Regions from separate parts of the Giesbergeria sinuosa genome, predicted to be linked through region 2. Evidence: predicted binding sites of a transcription regulator. Region 2 holds the regulator's gene; each other region holds the start of a gene.
What was found. The regulator HrcA, encoded in region 2, represses chaperone genes, less so after heat shock. The targets are predictions, from matches to a motif close to TTAGCACTCNNNNNNNNNGAGTGCTAA.

Region 1 (4,488 bases), 120 kb from region 2:
GGCATGGCGTGCCGGGGTGGTGGGTAACTGGCCGTGGCAAGAAGCGCAAGACCACTCGCCACCGTGGCGACTGTTAAAGAACAGGCGCCCACGTTCTGCATTGGGCACCGTGGTTGCTTCAGCACTCCAACGCTGCAACTGGGCTTGGGCGCTGGTATCGCCTGCATAAGCCCAAGGCAAATGGAAGGTCAGTGCCAGTAGTGCTGCCCACAGCCCACGGGATGGATGAAAAGTACGCATGCCGTGATGGTGCGACACCGGCCTGAAGAAAGTCTTAAACGTGTGTCTCTTTGCAAAGACAAAAGCCCACAGCTTTTGCAAGCTGTGGGCTTGGTGCGCAAAGCTGGCGCTGTTGGCGCCAGCTGGGCTGGGTTTACATACCCATGCCGCCCATGCCACCCATACCGCCCATGCCACCCATATCAGGGGCACCAGCAGTCTCGGCCTTGGGGGTCTCGGCGACCATGCACTCGGTGGTCAACATCAGACTGGCCACGGAAGCGGCGTTTTGCAGCGCGGTGCGGGTCACCTTGGTGGGGTCCAGAATACCCATTTCGATCATGTCGCCATAGGTGTCGTTGGCGGCGTTGAAGCCGTAGTTGCCAGCACCAGCCAAGATGGCGTTAACCACCACCGAAGGCTCGCCACCGGCGTTGGCCACGATTTCGCGCAGGGGCGCTTCGATGGCCTTGAGCACCAAGGCAATGCCGTGGTCTTGGTCGGTGTTGTCACCCTTGATGGCGCCAGCAGCTTGGCGGGCGCGCAGCAGAGCCACACCACCACCGGCCACAATGCCTTCTTCCACGGCAGCGCGGGTAGCGTGCAGGGCGTCTTCGACGCGGGCCTTCTTTTCCTTCATTTCGACTTCGGTGGCAGCGCCGACCTTGATCACGGCCACACCGCCAGCCAACTTGGCCACGCGCTCTTGCAGCTTTTCGCGGTCGTAGTCGGAGGTGGCTTCTTCGATTTGCACGCGGATTTGCTTGACGCGGGCTTCGATGTCAGCAGCAGCGCCGTGGCCGTCGATGATGATGGTGTTTTCTTTGCCCACTTCGATGGTCTTGGCTTGGCCCAGATCGGCCAGCGTAACCTTTTCCAAAGTCAGGCCCACTTCTTCAGCGATAACCTTGCCGCCAGTCAGGATGGCGATGTCTTCCAACATGGCCTTGCGACGGTCGCCAAAGCCAGGAGCCTTCACGGCCACCACCTTCAGGATGCCACGGATGGTGTTGACCACCAATGTTGCCAGAGCTTCGCCTTCGACGTCTTCAGCCACGATCAGCAGCGGACGGCCAGCCTTAGCCACTTGCTCCAGCGTAGGCAGCAGGTCGCGGATGTTGCTGATCTTCTTGTCGAACAGCAGCACGAAGGGGTTGTCCAGGATCGCGGCTTGCTTTTCGGGGTTGTTGATGAAGTAGGGCGACAGGTAGCCACGGTCAAACTGCATACCTTCAACGACATCGAGTTCGTTTTGCAGGCTCTTGCCGTCTTCTACGGTGATCACGCCTTCTTTGCCTACTTTGTCCATGGCATTGGCAATGATTTCGCCGATGCTGGTGTCAGAGTTGGCGGAAATGGAGCCGACTTGGGCAATTTCTTTGGAAGTGGTGGTGGGCTTGGAAGCCTTCTTCAGCTCGGCGATCAGGACTTCTACAGCCTTGTCGATACCGCGCTTCAGGTCCATGGGGTTCATGCCAGCGGCCACATACTTCATGCCTTCGCGCACGATGGCTTGGGCCAGCACGGTAGCGGTGGTAGTACCGTCACCAGCGTTGTCAGAGGTCTTGGAAGCCACTTCCTTGACCATCTGGGCGCCCATGTTTTGCAGCTTGTCTTTGAGTTCGATTTCCTTGGCCACGGACACACCGTCTTTGGTCACGGTGGGGGCGCCAAAGGAACGCTCCAGCACCACGTTGCGGCCCTTGGGGCCGAGTGTCACTTTAACGGCGTTGGCCAGGACGTTGACGCCTTCGACCATGCGGGCGCGGGCTTCACCACCAAAAACTACGTCTTTTGCTGCCATGTGTATTTCTCCAGAATTCTAAAAACAGGGGTCAGTGCTGAAAGTGCTTAGGCTTCAACGACGGCAAAGAGGTCGTCTTCCTTCATCACCAGCAGTTCATTGCCATCGACCTTGACGGTCTGGCCGCTGTATTTGCCAAACAGCACGCGATCACCCACCTTGACGTTCAGCGCAATCAGCTCGCCCTTGTCATTCTTCTTGCCGGGGCCAACGGCCAGCACTTCGCCTTGGTCAGGCTTTTCTGCGGCGTTGTCGGGGATATAGATGCCGGAGGCAGTCTTGGTTTCGCTTTCGATGCGCTTGACGATGACACGGTCGTGCAGAGGGCGAAGGTTCATGGATCTATCTCCTGAAGGGGTCAAAAAAATGCTTTATCAATTGAGGGTCTGTGTTTGCAGACACGTAGCCAATCTTCCGCTGACAGGGTGTTGTTAGCACTCTTGTCAGACGAGTGCTAATGATAAGGGCTTTTTGCGGGCTTTCAAGAGGGGGCTGTGTATGGGGGGTGCCTTAACATCGTGCCTTGCGTATGGAAATAACAAGGCACAGCCCTCAATAACAAGCCAATACCATGCTGATCTCTTCTTTTTCTCTGCACCAATCGGTGTTTGAGCATCTGCCCGATGCGGTTTACCTGATTGATCCACAAACCTCCAACATTCTGGACTGCAATGCAGCAGCCCTGCACCAAGTAGGGCTGCCCCGCGACGAGGTGGTGCAGCATTCGGTGCTGAGTCTGCAAAAAGATGTGATTGGCATTGAGCAGTGGGCCAGCATTGCGCAGGCGGTTCGGGAGGCACAGGGACAGTTTGTTTTTATTGGCCGCCATCGCCATCGCAGTGGGGCCGAGGTGCCGGTAGAGGTAACGACCAGTGCCTTTATGCACCAAGGCTGCGAATATTTTGTGTCGGTAGCGCGGGACATTGGCCGCCGTCTGGCGCTGGAGCAAGACCTGAACGACCGCGATGTGCAGTTGCGCTATGCCCTGACCGAGGCATCTGATGGCCTGTGGGACTGGAATCTGCTCAACAACGAAGTGTTTTTTAGCCCTCAACTCAAGCGTATGCTGGGTTATGGCCCCCATGAGATGAAGCCCACGCTAGAGACTTGGGCCACCAATGTCCACCCCGACGATGCCAGCCGTGTACGCCGGGCGCTGCAAGAACACATCAAAGGCTTGCGTGAGCGTTATGAGGCTGAATACCGGCTGCGCAACCGCAACGGCCATTACCTGTGGGTGCATGACCGGGGGCGTGTTTGTGAGCGTGACGCCCAAGGCCAACCTATTAGGGTGGTGGGTATGGTGCAGAACATCACCGACCGTAAACATGCCGAGCAAGCCCTGCAAATGCAGGCATCACACGATGCCTTGACCGGGCTGCTCAATCGTCGCGAATGTGAGCGTATCTTGCAGCAGCAATTGCAGCGATGCCAGCAGCAGAACTTGCCCTTGGGGTTGTGTTTGTTTGACCTAGACCATTTCAAGGACATCAACGACCGTTTTGGTCATCAGACGGGAGATTTGGTGTTGCGCAAAGTGGCCCACGAGATTCAGGCGCATGTGCGGGCCGCAGACTATTTGTTTCGCTGGGGGGGGGAGGAGTTTCTCTTGGTCAGTGCTGGTGCGCCCTGTGGGCATGTGCTCCACTGTGCCCAGCGGTTGCGGGCGCGGTTGGCGGAGCTGGATTGGCCCGAAGTGCCTGGACTCCACGGCATCAGTTGCAGCTTTGGTGTGGCTATGTTTCCAGAACATGGGCAGCAGGCCGATGATTTGTTCTTGGCCGCAGATTCGGCGCTGTACCGTGCCAAGGCCCAAGGGCGCAACCGGGTAGAGCTTGCCGTGATGGCCTAAAGCGGGGCTGTGGGCAAACTGCTGGTCAGGCCCAAAAAGTGGTCGAGCATGTGAAAGTGGTCTTCAAAAAACTCGGCCTCTAGTGCTGCTAATTGGTTCATCGGTACCCATTGCACCTGTGCCGCATCGTCACCCGCCTGTACGGTGGGCAGTGGCTGTGCGCCCAAATCGAAATAATGGGTATGGGTGAGGGTGCGCCCGCGTTGGCTGCGGTCTGGGTGGTCAAACACACTGACTTGGCGCAGGGCGGCGCGCAAGGTGTCTTCTGGCACATGGCAGTGGGTCTCTTCGGCCAGCTCGCGTAGGCAAGATTGCCAGAGGGTGTCGCGTGGCTCCAAAAAACCGCCGGGCAGGGCCAGTTGCCCCACACCGGGGGCATGGCCTCGGCGAATCAGCAAGACATGTTGCTGGCAGCACAGCAGGGCATCGACTGTGACAAACACTGGCGCATAGGGCGCACTGGCCCAAGCGGCTCGGTATTGGCGTAGCATTTGCCATTCTTGTTGCAGCAGCAGGTAGTCTTTGCTTTGTGCAAAGCGGTGCAGTTGTGCCAAGGTGGTGGCGGGCATCTGGTCGGCCAGTGGTGCCAAGGCGGCCAAGACGGCCCCGCTGC
Region 2 (4,488 bases):
ATTTCTTGTCTGTGGTGGCAGCTCCGGCAGCCACCGTCTTGCACAACGGCCCACCCTGCGTGGGCCGTTCGCTTTTTTGATCCCCTTTTGCGCACATGATCAAGCTGTTTGTTGGCCTGGGTAACCCAGGGCCGGAATATGAAGCCACTCGCCACAATGCGGGTTTTTGGTGGATTGATGCCCTAGCGCGTGAACTCAAGGTGCATTTGCAGCCCGAACGCAGCTATTGGGGTTTGGCCGCACGGGCCAATGTGCATGGTCACACGGTCTGGCTGTTGCAACCCCAAACCTTCATGAACTTGTCGGGCAAATCGGTGGCTGCTTTGGCGCGGTTTTTTAAGATTGCCCCTGACGAAATCTTGGTGGCCCACGACGAATTGGATTTTTCTCCTGGTCAGATCAAGCTCAAGCGTGGTGGTAGCCACGGCGGCCACAATGGTCTGCGCGATATCCATGCCCAATTGGGGGCTTCTGACTATTGGCGGCTGCGCATCGGCATCGGACACCCTGGTGTGAAAACCGAGGTGCCACATTGGGTGCTGAAAAAGCCGGCACCTGAGCAGCGTACCTTGATAGAAGACAGTATTTCCCATGCGCTGAAGGCTTGGCCCGCACTGCTGGCCGGAGAGATGGACAAGGCGACTTTGCTCATCCATACCACCAAGCCACCTCGCCCGAAAAAATGCGACTTGACATCCTCCCCTGCCTAAAGGCAGGGGATTCCTACCGCGCCAGTCACAAGCATCGTGTTTGTGCTGGTCGCCTCAGTGGGTTCCTGCTTCACTGAGGCTGCACGCTTAGGTCTTGCAACTTTGGCGCGGCTGACATCCTCTCCACAGGCTAACAAGCGTAATCCACGCTCTAAAACATTCATGGCCCCCACCACATCCGCGTGGTTTTGGTAGCCACAGGCTACACACAGAAACGGCGCCTGTGTGCGCCGATTGTCCTTGGACACATGAGCGCAAGCCGGACAGGTGCGGCTGGTGTTTTGCGGCAATACCGCTACCAGCATCCCGCCCGACCATTGCAGTTTGTATTCCAGTTGCCGCCGAAACTCGCTCCAACCCTGATCCAAAATGGAGCGGTTCAAGCCCGACTTGGCTTGGACGTTCTTACCCGGCTTGTCTTGGCAACCCTGTGCCGATTTCGACATATTTTTGACCTGCAAGTCTTCGATACAAACGAGCGCGTGGTTTTGGCTGATCGCTGTAGTGGCTTTGTGCAGGAAGTCTTTGCGGCAGTTTGCAATCCGCGTGTGAATTTTTTGGACCTTGGCTTTTTCTTTTTTCCAGTGGCTGCTAAATTTGACTTTGCGCGCCATGCGCCGCTGGTAGCGTGCCAGCCGGACTTGGTGGCGCTTGAAACTGTTCAGGGGTGCTAGAAAAGCGCCATCGCTGAAGGTGGCAAAGCGGGCAATACCTAAGTCGATGCCGATGGCGGTGGTCGCAGTGGGGACAGGGGGAGCCACTTCGCGTTCGGTTTGGATGCTGGCAAACCACTTGCCAGCCGAGTGGCTTACCGTGATGTTTTTGGCTGTTCCAAGGAGCTTGCGGCTTGGCCGAAAGCGTACCCAGCCCAGCTTCGGTAACTTGATACGGCGGTTGCCTAGGTCGATCTCAAAGCCCTGTGGAAAACGAAAACTCTCCGCACGGCCTTTGTGCTTGAAGCGCGGAAAACCTGCACGTTTTTCAAAGAAGTTTTTGAACGCACGCTCTGCATCTTTGAGCGCTTGTTGCAAGGTTTGGGAAGGCGATTGCCTGAGCCAAGGCAACTCATCCTTCCGCTGTGGTAGCTGGTTGGCCATTTCCACATAACTGATAAATTTGCCACCCGCTGCATAGTTGGCTTTTTGCAGTGCCAACGCCTTGTTATAGACAAACCGACGCGCCCCAGCAAAGCGGCACATGTCGCGCTGCTGCGCACTATTGGGCATGAGCTCGAACTTGAAGGCTTGCAAGCGTTGCATACTTTGATTCTATGCAGTCCCTATGCTTGCACAAAAAATACCTTTGGTATCCGCGCGCTACATCTCCACCCTGAAGAACGGGATTTTCCGCGCAAGATGGATAAAATTGCCCGATGCTGGATGATCGTGCCAAGTTGTTGCTCAAGGCGCTGGTAGAGCGTTATATCGAAGATGGGCAGCCCGTAGGCTCCCGCACTTTGTCACGTGCCTCGGGGCTGGATTTGTCGCCAGCCACCATTCGCAACGTGATGGCGGATTTGGAATACTTGGGCCTTATTGCCAGTCCGCACACCTCTGCGGGGCGGGTTCCTACCGCCAAAGGCTATCGGTTGTTCGTCGATACCATGCTCACGGCAGACCGTAGGTATATCTCTACACCCCAATTGGCCCCTGACCAACCACAGAAAGTGATTGCCAACGCGGCTCAACTGCTATCGAGCTTGTCGCAATTTGTTGGCGTAGTGATGGCGCCCCGGCGCACTTCTGTGTTTCGGCATATCGAATTCTTGCGCCTGTCGGAGCGGCGCTTTTTGCTCATCATTGTCTCGCCCGAAGGCGATGTGCAGAACCGGGTGATTCTGTCTGAAACCGATTTCACCCAAAGCCAGTTGGTGGAAGTAGCCAATTTCTTGAACATGCACTATGCAGGCATGGCGATGGAGCAGGTGCGTGAGCGGTTGGCTACAGAGGTAGACCAACTGCGCGGCGAGATTGCCACGCTGATGCAGGCTGCGGTGCAGGTCAGTTCCGAAGCCTTTGAGCAGGCCCAAGAAGAAGTGGTGATTTCGGGTGAGCGCAATTTGCTGTCGGTGAGCGATTTTTCTCAAAATATGGGCAATTTGCGCCGTGCGTTTGACCTGTTTGAGCAAAAAACCCAAATTTTGCGCCTGCTGGATGTATCGCAGCAGGCCGAAGGGGTGCGCATTTACATTGGTGGTGAGAGCCAAGTAGTTCCCTTTGAAGAGTTGTCGGTTGTCAGTGCGCCTTATGAGGTGGATGGGCAGGTGGTAGGCACATTGGGGGTGATTGGCCCCACCCGAATGCCCTACGACCGGATGATCCAGATTGTGGACATTACCTCGCGGCTGGTCTCCAACGCGCTCAGCCACCACCACTGAGCCCAGTTGGTGTTGGCCCCAATGGCGCTGGCCCGTCAGCGGCTTGACGCGCAACAATGATGTAATTCGTCCATGAAGTCCCGTTTTGAACACATTGCCTTGGTAGGCAAGTACCAGAGTCCGACCTCTGGAGTCATGGCCGAACATGCGCGCAAGACGCTAGAGGGTATTGCCCTGTTTCTGCGTAGCCAAGGCTGTACCGTTTCGCTAGAAGCACAGACGGCAGCCCATATGGACATGCCCGGATATCCGGCTTTGGATGTGGACGAAATCGGCCATCAGTGCGATTTAGGTCTGGTGGTTGGGGGCGATGGCACCATGTTGAGCATTGGCCGCCAAGTGGCCCGTTATGGCACTCCATTGATTGGAATCAACCAAGGGCGGTTGGGCTTTATCACCGATATTCCACTAGACAATTACCAGTCCACTCTTGCGCCCATGCTGCATGGGCAGTTTGAGGAAGACCACCGTCCTTTGATGCACGCGCGCGTGCTGCGTGAGGGCGTGTGTGTGTTTGATGCCTTTGCCATGAATGATGTAGTGGTCAACCGGGGGGCTACCTCTGGCATGGTGGAGTTGCGGGTGGAGGTGGATGGCCATTTTGTGGCTAATCAACGTGCCGATGGTCTGATTGTGGCTTCCCCTACGGGTTCGACGGCCTATTCATTGTCGGCGGGGGGGCCTATGCTGCACCCGTCTTTGCCTGGCTGGGTGTTGGTGCCTATTGCGCCCCACACGTTGTCAAACCGCCCGATTGTGCTGGCTGACATCACGGAGATTGCCATCGAAATTGTCAATGGGCGCGATGCCAGTGCCAATTTTGATATGCAGTCCTTGGCCTCTTTGCACCACGGTGATCGTATTTTGGTGCGCCGGGCTGAATACTGCGTGCGCTTTTTGCATCCGCGCGGCTGGAGTTACTTTGACACGTTGCGCAAGAAACTGCGCTGGAACGAAGGAGGTTCCTGAACATGTCGCTCAAGAGCATCACGTTGCACGATTTTGTCATTGTGCAGCGGCTGGATCTGGAGCTTGCAGATGGATTCACGGCCCTGACCGGAGAGACGGGGGCGGGAAAATCCATTCTGATTGATGCCCTGCAATTGGTATTGGGTGCCCGTGCCGATGCGGCTCTGGTGCGTGAAGGTGCAAGCCGCACAGATGTTTGTGCAGAGTTTGACACGCCCCTCGGCCTGCGCTCATGGCTGGAAGAGGCTGGTTTTGGCATCGAAGAGCACTTGTTGCTGCGCCGCACGGTGGACACCCAAGGCAAGAGCCGGGCCTGGATCAACGGCACCCCAGCCACAGCGGCCCAGTTGCGTACGGCGGGCGAGTGGCTGTTGGACATCCACGGTCAGCACGCTTGGCAAAGTTTGACGCGGCCCGATGCTGTGCGCAAGC
Region 3 (4,488 bases), on a different contig from region 2:
AATACACCATCGGCCCGCAGCCGATGCGCTTGGCTGCGATCTACCAACGGTCTTTCCGGGTTGATTCGATCATTGAGCCTTTACTTGCCGAGTTGAGCGCCAAGCTTGGCGAGACTGCCTCGTTCTACGTGCGCGCGGGTGCGCGACGCTTGGTGGTTAGCCGCGTCGAACCTGCACGTGCAGTACGCGTGTCGATTCGGATCGGCGAGGACTTTGATGTGAGTAAGGGTGCGTCGGGCAAAGTGCTCTTGGCATTTACGGAAACAGACAGCAGTTTCGAACTGATAAGAGAGCGCCTGTGGGCAACTTCATACGGCGAACGCGATCCCGAAACGGCTTCTGCCTCCGTACCGGTCTTTGGGGCCTTGGGAGACCTGAAAGGGGCGCTGACCATTTCAGGCCCATTGTCCCGCTTAGGAGAGCCGTCTGCCATGGAGGTAGCTGTGGCAGCACTGCTTGAAATGGCGCGCCGTGCAACAGCTGAGTTCGGGGGGAACCCCAGCCGCTACACAAGCGCCTTGCAGAGTGCTTCAGTAGACGGTGCGTAGGCGGTTGCCGCCGCACGGCACATGTTCAAGCAGCGATAGAGAACTGGAATCACCCCAGCTTCCGCTGGCGGGAAGTACCCGATGGGTTCAAGCAGGCGGTGGTGATTGAATCATGATACCCATTCGAGCGTTGTGACTTCGACAGCTTCTTTGGTTTTCTATTGAGACCATGCTGTGCATCCATTGCCTGCAACTGTGGTGGAACCTGTGAGTGATCCTGCCATGGAAGAAGAGCTGCACGAGCGGCCGCTGTGCCGCTGCTTTGCGGATCTTGATGGCGCAGCCCGCATGCCTGACGAAACCATCATCTTGCACTTTCGCCACCTGCTGGAGAAACACCTGCTGGCGACCATCAACATCGGTTTGGCCCAGCAAGATCTGATGCTCAAGACCGGCCCCATCGTGGATGCCAGCAGCATTGCTGCGCCCAGCTCGACCAAAAACAAAGAGGGTGAGCGAGATCCAGAGAGGCACCAGACAAAGACAAGGCCGAGCGGCTTAAGGCCAGCGTGTGAGACAAGGTGGAACAACCGTTCAGGGTGAAAAAGCAGTAGTTTGGCTACCACCAAGGTGGGCTACCGGGGCCAGGGGAAGAGCACGGCGCGGTTGACGATGCTGTTTACGTTGGGAAATCTGTGAATGGCAAGGAAGTGCATCATGGGTGCACAGGGATAGGAGTGCTTTCCCAGTGCTAAAGCGGTATCGCAGAGGCCAAAACAGGCCTGCAAACTGCGCGAAAAGGGTGCCAATCAACCGGTTATGCAGGCATCAAGTGAACCTGCGCGCTCTGTCGGGCGGAGTTGATAGGGCCACCAGAACCACAATCTTCTGTATTTTCGAGACAATTCCCACATCATGGAATAAAAAACAACGGTGAAAAGTAAGAAATTGCTTCGCCGAAGATTTCAGTCCTCAGCCCTTACTCAAACTCCCGAGTTCCATGCTGTATTTGCCCTTGTCTCACGTGGCAAACGTCCCCATAGTTCAGTGCTCAGTGCAAAAAACAGAACCTAGAAAAATTTCGCTGGGTCTTACATCAGCGGAGGTTTGAACAAGCTTGACGAAGTCGGCGTTAAAGGCATCCGCCAGAGTCGCCCCCTTTATTGGGTAGCGTATTCGGTGCCTCCTTGTCTGAACGAGAGGCTAGAGGCACTATCAATCCAACCCCAGTAATTGGGGCTATTGCCCTTTGATCCCAAACGAAAGAAGCAGTCAGAGTTCAGAACTCAGTGCAAAGAGCGGGAAACTGAGTGACGATCAACATTGATTTTTTTGTTACAGGGTCGGGAACTTCGGGTCTTGGCACTCTCTCCAACAGAGTGCTAACATGAAGACTTGGAAGAAAGGACTTCTGGAATGACACTCTCATCTGGATCCGCATCGGCGGCTTTGGCATCGACCAACCCGTGGGCCGTAGTGCCGTCGCTGGGCAATCTGGACGCTTATATCTCGGCAGCCAATCGCTTGCCCTTGCTCACCTATGAGGAAGAGCAAAGCTATGCGCGTCGGCTGCGCGACCACAATGATGTGGAGGCGGCTGGGCGCTTGGTCATGTCACACCTGCGGCTGGTGATTTCTATTTCGCGTCAATATTTGGGGTATGGGCTGCCCCACGGCGATTTGATCCAAGAAGGTAACGTGGGCCTGATGAAGGCGGTCAAACGCTTTGATCCTGATCAGGGGGTACGTCTGGTCAGTTATGCCATGCACTGGATCAAAGCCGAGATCCATGAATACATTCTGAAGAACTGGCGTATGGTCAAGGTGGCTACCACCAAGGCGCAGCGCAAGCTGTTCTTCAATTTGCGCTCCATGAAGCAAGGCTTCAAGACCGATGCCGAAGACACGCACCGCAGCAGTTTGTCCGATACTGAAATTGACCAAGTAGCCCATCAGCTCCAAGTCAAGCGCGAAGAAGTGATAGAGATGGAAACACGCATGTCTGGTGGTGACGTGCTGTTAGATCCAGCTCCCTCCGACGATGGTGAGCAGGCGTTTGGCCCGATTGCCTATCTGGCTGATGCTTCGCACGAGCCTACGGCTGTGATGGAGTCGCACCAGCGCGACATGCTGGCCAGCGATGGTATTGCCACTGCCTTGGCTACGTTGGATGAGCGTGGTCGCCGGATCGTGGAGGAGCGTTGGCTCAAAGTGAATGACGATGGTTCTGGTGGCATGACACTGCATGAATTGGCGGCGGTTTATGGCGTGAGTGCCGAGCGCATTCGCCAGATTGAGGTGGCCGCTATGAAGAAAATGCGCAAGGTGTTGAGCGCCTACGCCTGATGGGCTGTTCCCCACCGTATGGGGTGGCGATAATGTAGGATGCACCATTGAGGTGCAACGTGCCTTCTTTGCGCTGGGGTCATAGGATCACAGCGATTGTTCAGGAGTTTTGATGCCCCCTTCCTCCTCGCGCCGCACGGCCCTGCTTTGGGCCTTGGCTGCTGTTGGCAGCAATGCCTGTCTGGCACAGCCCGTGGTGGCGGGCAGGGCGCTGGCTACGCCTGGATGGCCTACGCAACCTATCCGGTTGGTGGTGGGTTTTCCGGGGGGCTCTTCGCCCGATTTGGTCGCACGTACATTGGCAGAACCCCTTGCACAGGCTTTGGGCGTGCCAGTGGTGGTAGAAAACCGGGTGGGGGCTGGAGGCAACATCGCCGCCGAGGTGGTGGCCCGTGCCACCGACCACCACACGCTGGGAGTGATGATCAACGGCAACTTGACAATTGCACGGATGCTCAACCCCAAACTTGTTTACGACCCCCTCAAAGATTTGGCGCCTATCAGTTTGATCGGTACCGCCCCTTTGGTTTTGGCGGTGCCTGCCAAAGCACCGGGGAGTCAAACCCGTGATTTCTTGATAGCAGCTCGCCAAGCGGGGGATCGGTGGAGTTATGGCACGCCGGGGGTGGGCACAGTCGCCCACATTGGCATGGAGTTGCTCAAAGCCAAAACAGGCATGGCCCCAGTGCATGTGCCCTATCCTGGCAATCCTCAGGTCATCCAGGCGCTGGTGGGGGAGCAGTTGCAATTGGCCCTGCTGCCCCCAGCAATGGCAGCCGCCCAAGAGCGGGCAGGCAAGTTGCGCATTATGGGGGTGACATCTACTGGGCGTAGCACGTTGGTGCCCCATTACCCCAGTTTGTCCGAGGCGGGGGTGGCTGATTTCCATTTAGAAATATGGAATGCCGTGGCCTCCTCGCCAGCACTGCCGTTGCCAGTGCGAGAGCGGCTCTCAGTGCTGCTCAGCCAGATCGTACGCAATCCAGGGGTGCGCCAAAAATTGTTCCAACAGGGCTGGCAGGTTGCAGGCACCACCGCCGAAGGGCTGGCCCGACGCATTCAGGCTGACACCCAGCTGCTGGGGGGAGTGATTGCCACCCAGAGCATTCGGGCCGATTGAGCCAAGGAGCGTCCTTTGGCTGCTGCACCTTTGCCATTGCCAGCCCCCCCCCAAGGGGCCGTGTTGCGTGGCTTGGCGGTAGACGCAGCCGAGGGGCGGGCAGCCGATTGCGCACGCTGTGCCTGTCAGCGCCTGTGCCTGATGGGCAAGATGGCTCCAGAGGTGCGTCCGCATTGGCAGTCGTTGGTCACCGAGCGATCTTTTGCCAAGGGGAGCTATTTGCTGCGCCAGGGGGAGGCTCTGACGGTTTTTCGTATCGTCAAGGTGGGCACCACCATGTTGTTGCGCAGTTCAGAATACGGCATTGAACGGCCTGTGGGCCTGTGCGGTCATGGTCAAACGTTGGGTTCCACCATGTTGCTCGGTCAGCCTGCCATGTTGTCGTGCATTGCCATGTCACCCGTGCGGATCTGTGAAGTGCCCATTGCACCTTTGTTGGCGGGTGGCTTGGTCAACCAGACTTTTTTATGGGAATTGGCCGTGGCTTATGCACAGACCAATGCCCAAATGGCAGATTGGGCGCGTTTGGTACGC

Region 1: a site for HrcA is predicted at 2,455-2,481, ahead of groES (co-chaperone GroES). Genes of this name have one in related genera too.
Region 3: a site for HrcA is predicted at 1,848-1,874, ahead of rpoH (RNA polymerase sigma factor RpoH). Genes of this name have one in related genera too.

The regions. Positions count from the first base shown of each region.
Region 1 is NZ_JBHSHJ010000001.1:493,358-497,845, forward strand. Features, by position in the region: gene ACFO6X_RS02205 (DUF1924 domain-containing protein) at 1-240, opposite strand, end outside; gene groL (chaperonin GroEL) at 374-2,023, opposite strand; gene groES (co-chaperone GroES) at 2,071-2,361, opposite strand; gene ACFO6X_RS02220 (sensor domain-containing diguanylate cyclase) at 2,595-3,875, shown strand; gene ACFO6X_RS02225 (bifunctional nicotinamide-nucleotide adenylyltransferase/Nudix hydroxylase) at 3,872-4,488, opposite strand, start outside.
Region 2 is NZ_JBHSHJ010000001.1:371,902-376,389, forward strand. Features, by position in the region: gene ACFO6X_RS01675 (50S ribosomal protein L25/general stress protein Ctc) at 1-1, shown strand, start outside; gene pth (aminoacyl-tRNA hydrolase) at 96-710, shown strand; gene ACFO6X_RS01685 (RNA-guided endonuclease InsQ/TnpB family protein) at 707-1,969, opposite strand; gene hrcA (heat-inducible transcriptional repressor HrcA) at 2,083-3,087, shown strand; gene ACFO6X_RS01695 (NAD kinase) at 3,160-4,056, shown strand; gene recN (DNA repair protein RecN) at 4,059-4,488, shown strand, end outside.
Region 3 is NZ_JBHSHJ010000006.1:114,370-118,857, forward strand. Features, by position in the region: gene ACFO6X_RS09425 (IclR family transcriptional regulator) at 1-548, shown strand, start outside; partial or broken gene ACFO6X_RS09430 (hypothetical protein) at 506-706, opposite strand; partial or broken gene ACFO6X_RS09435 (transposase) at 703-1,031, shown strand; gene rpoH (RNA polymerase sigma factor RpoH) at 1,905-2,834, shown strand; gene ACFO6X_RS09445 (Bug family tripartite tricarboxylate transporter substrate binding protein) at 2,947-3,954, shown strand; gene ACFO6X_RS09450 (Crp/Fnr family transcriptional regulator) at 3,970-4,488, shown strand, end outside.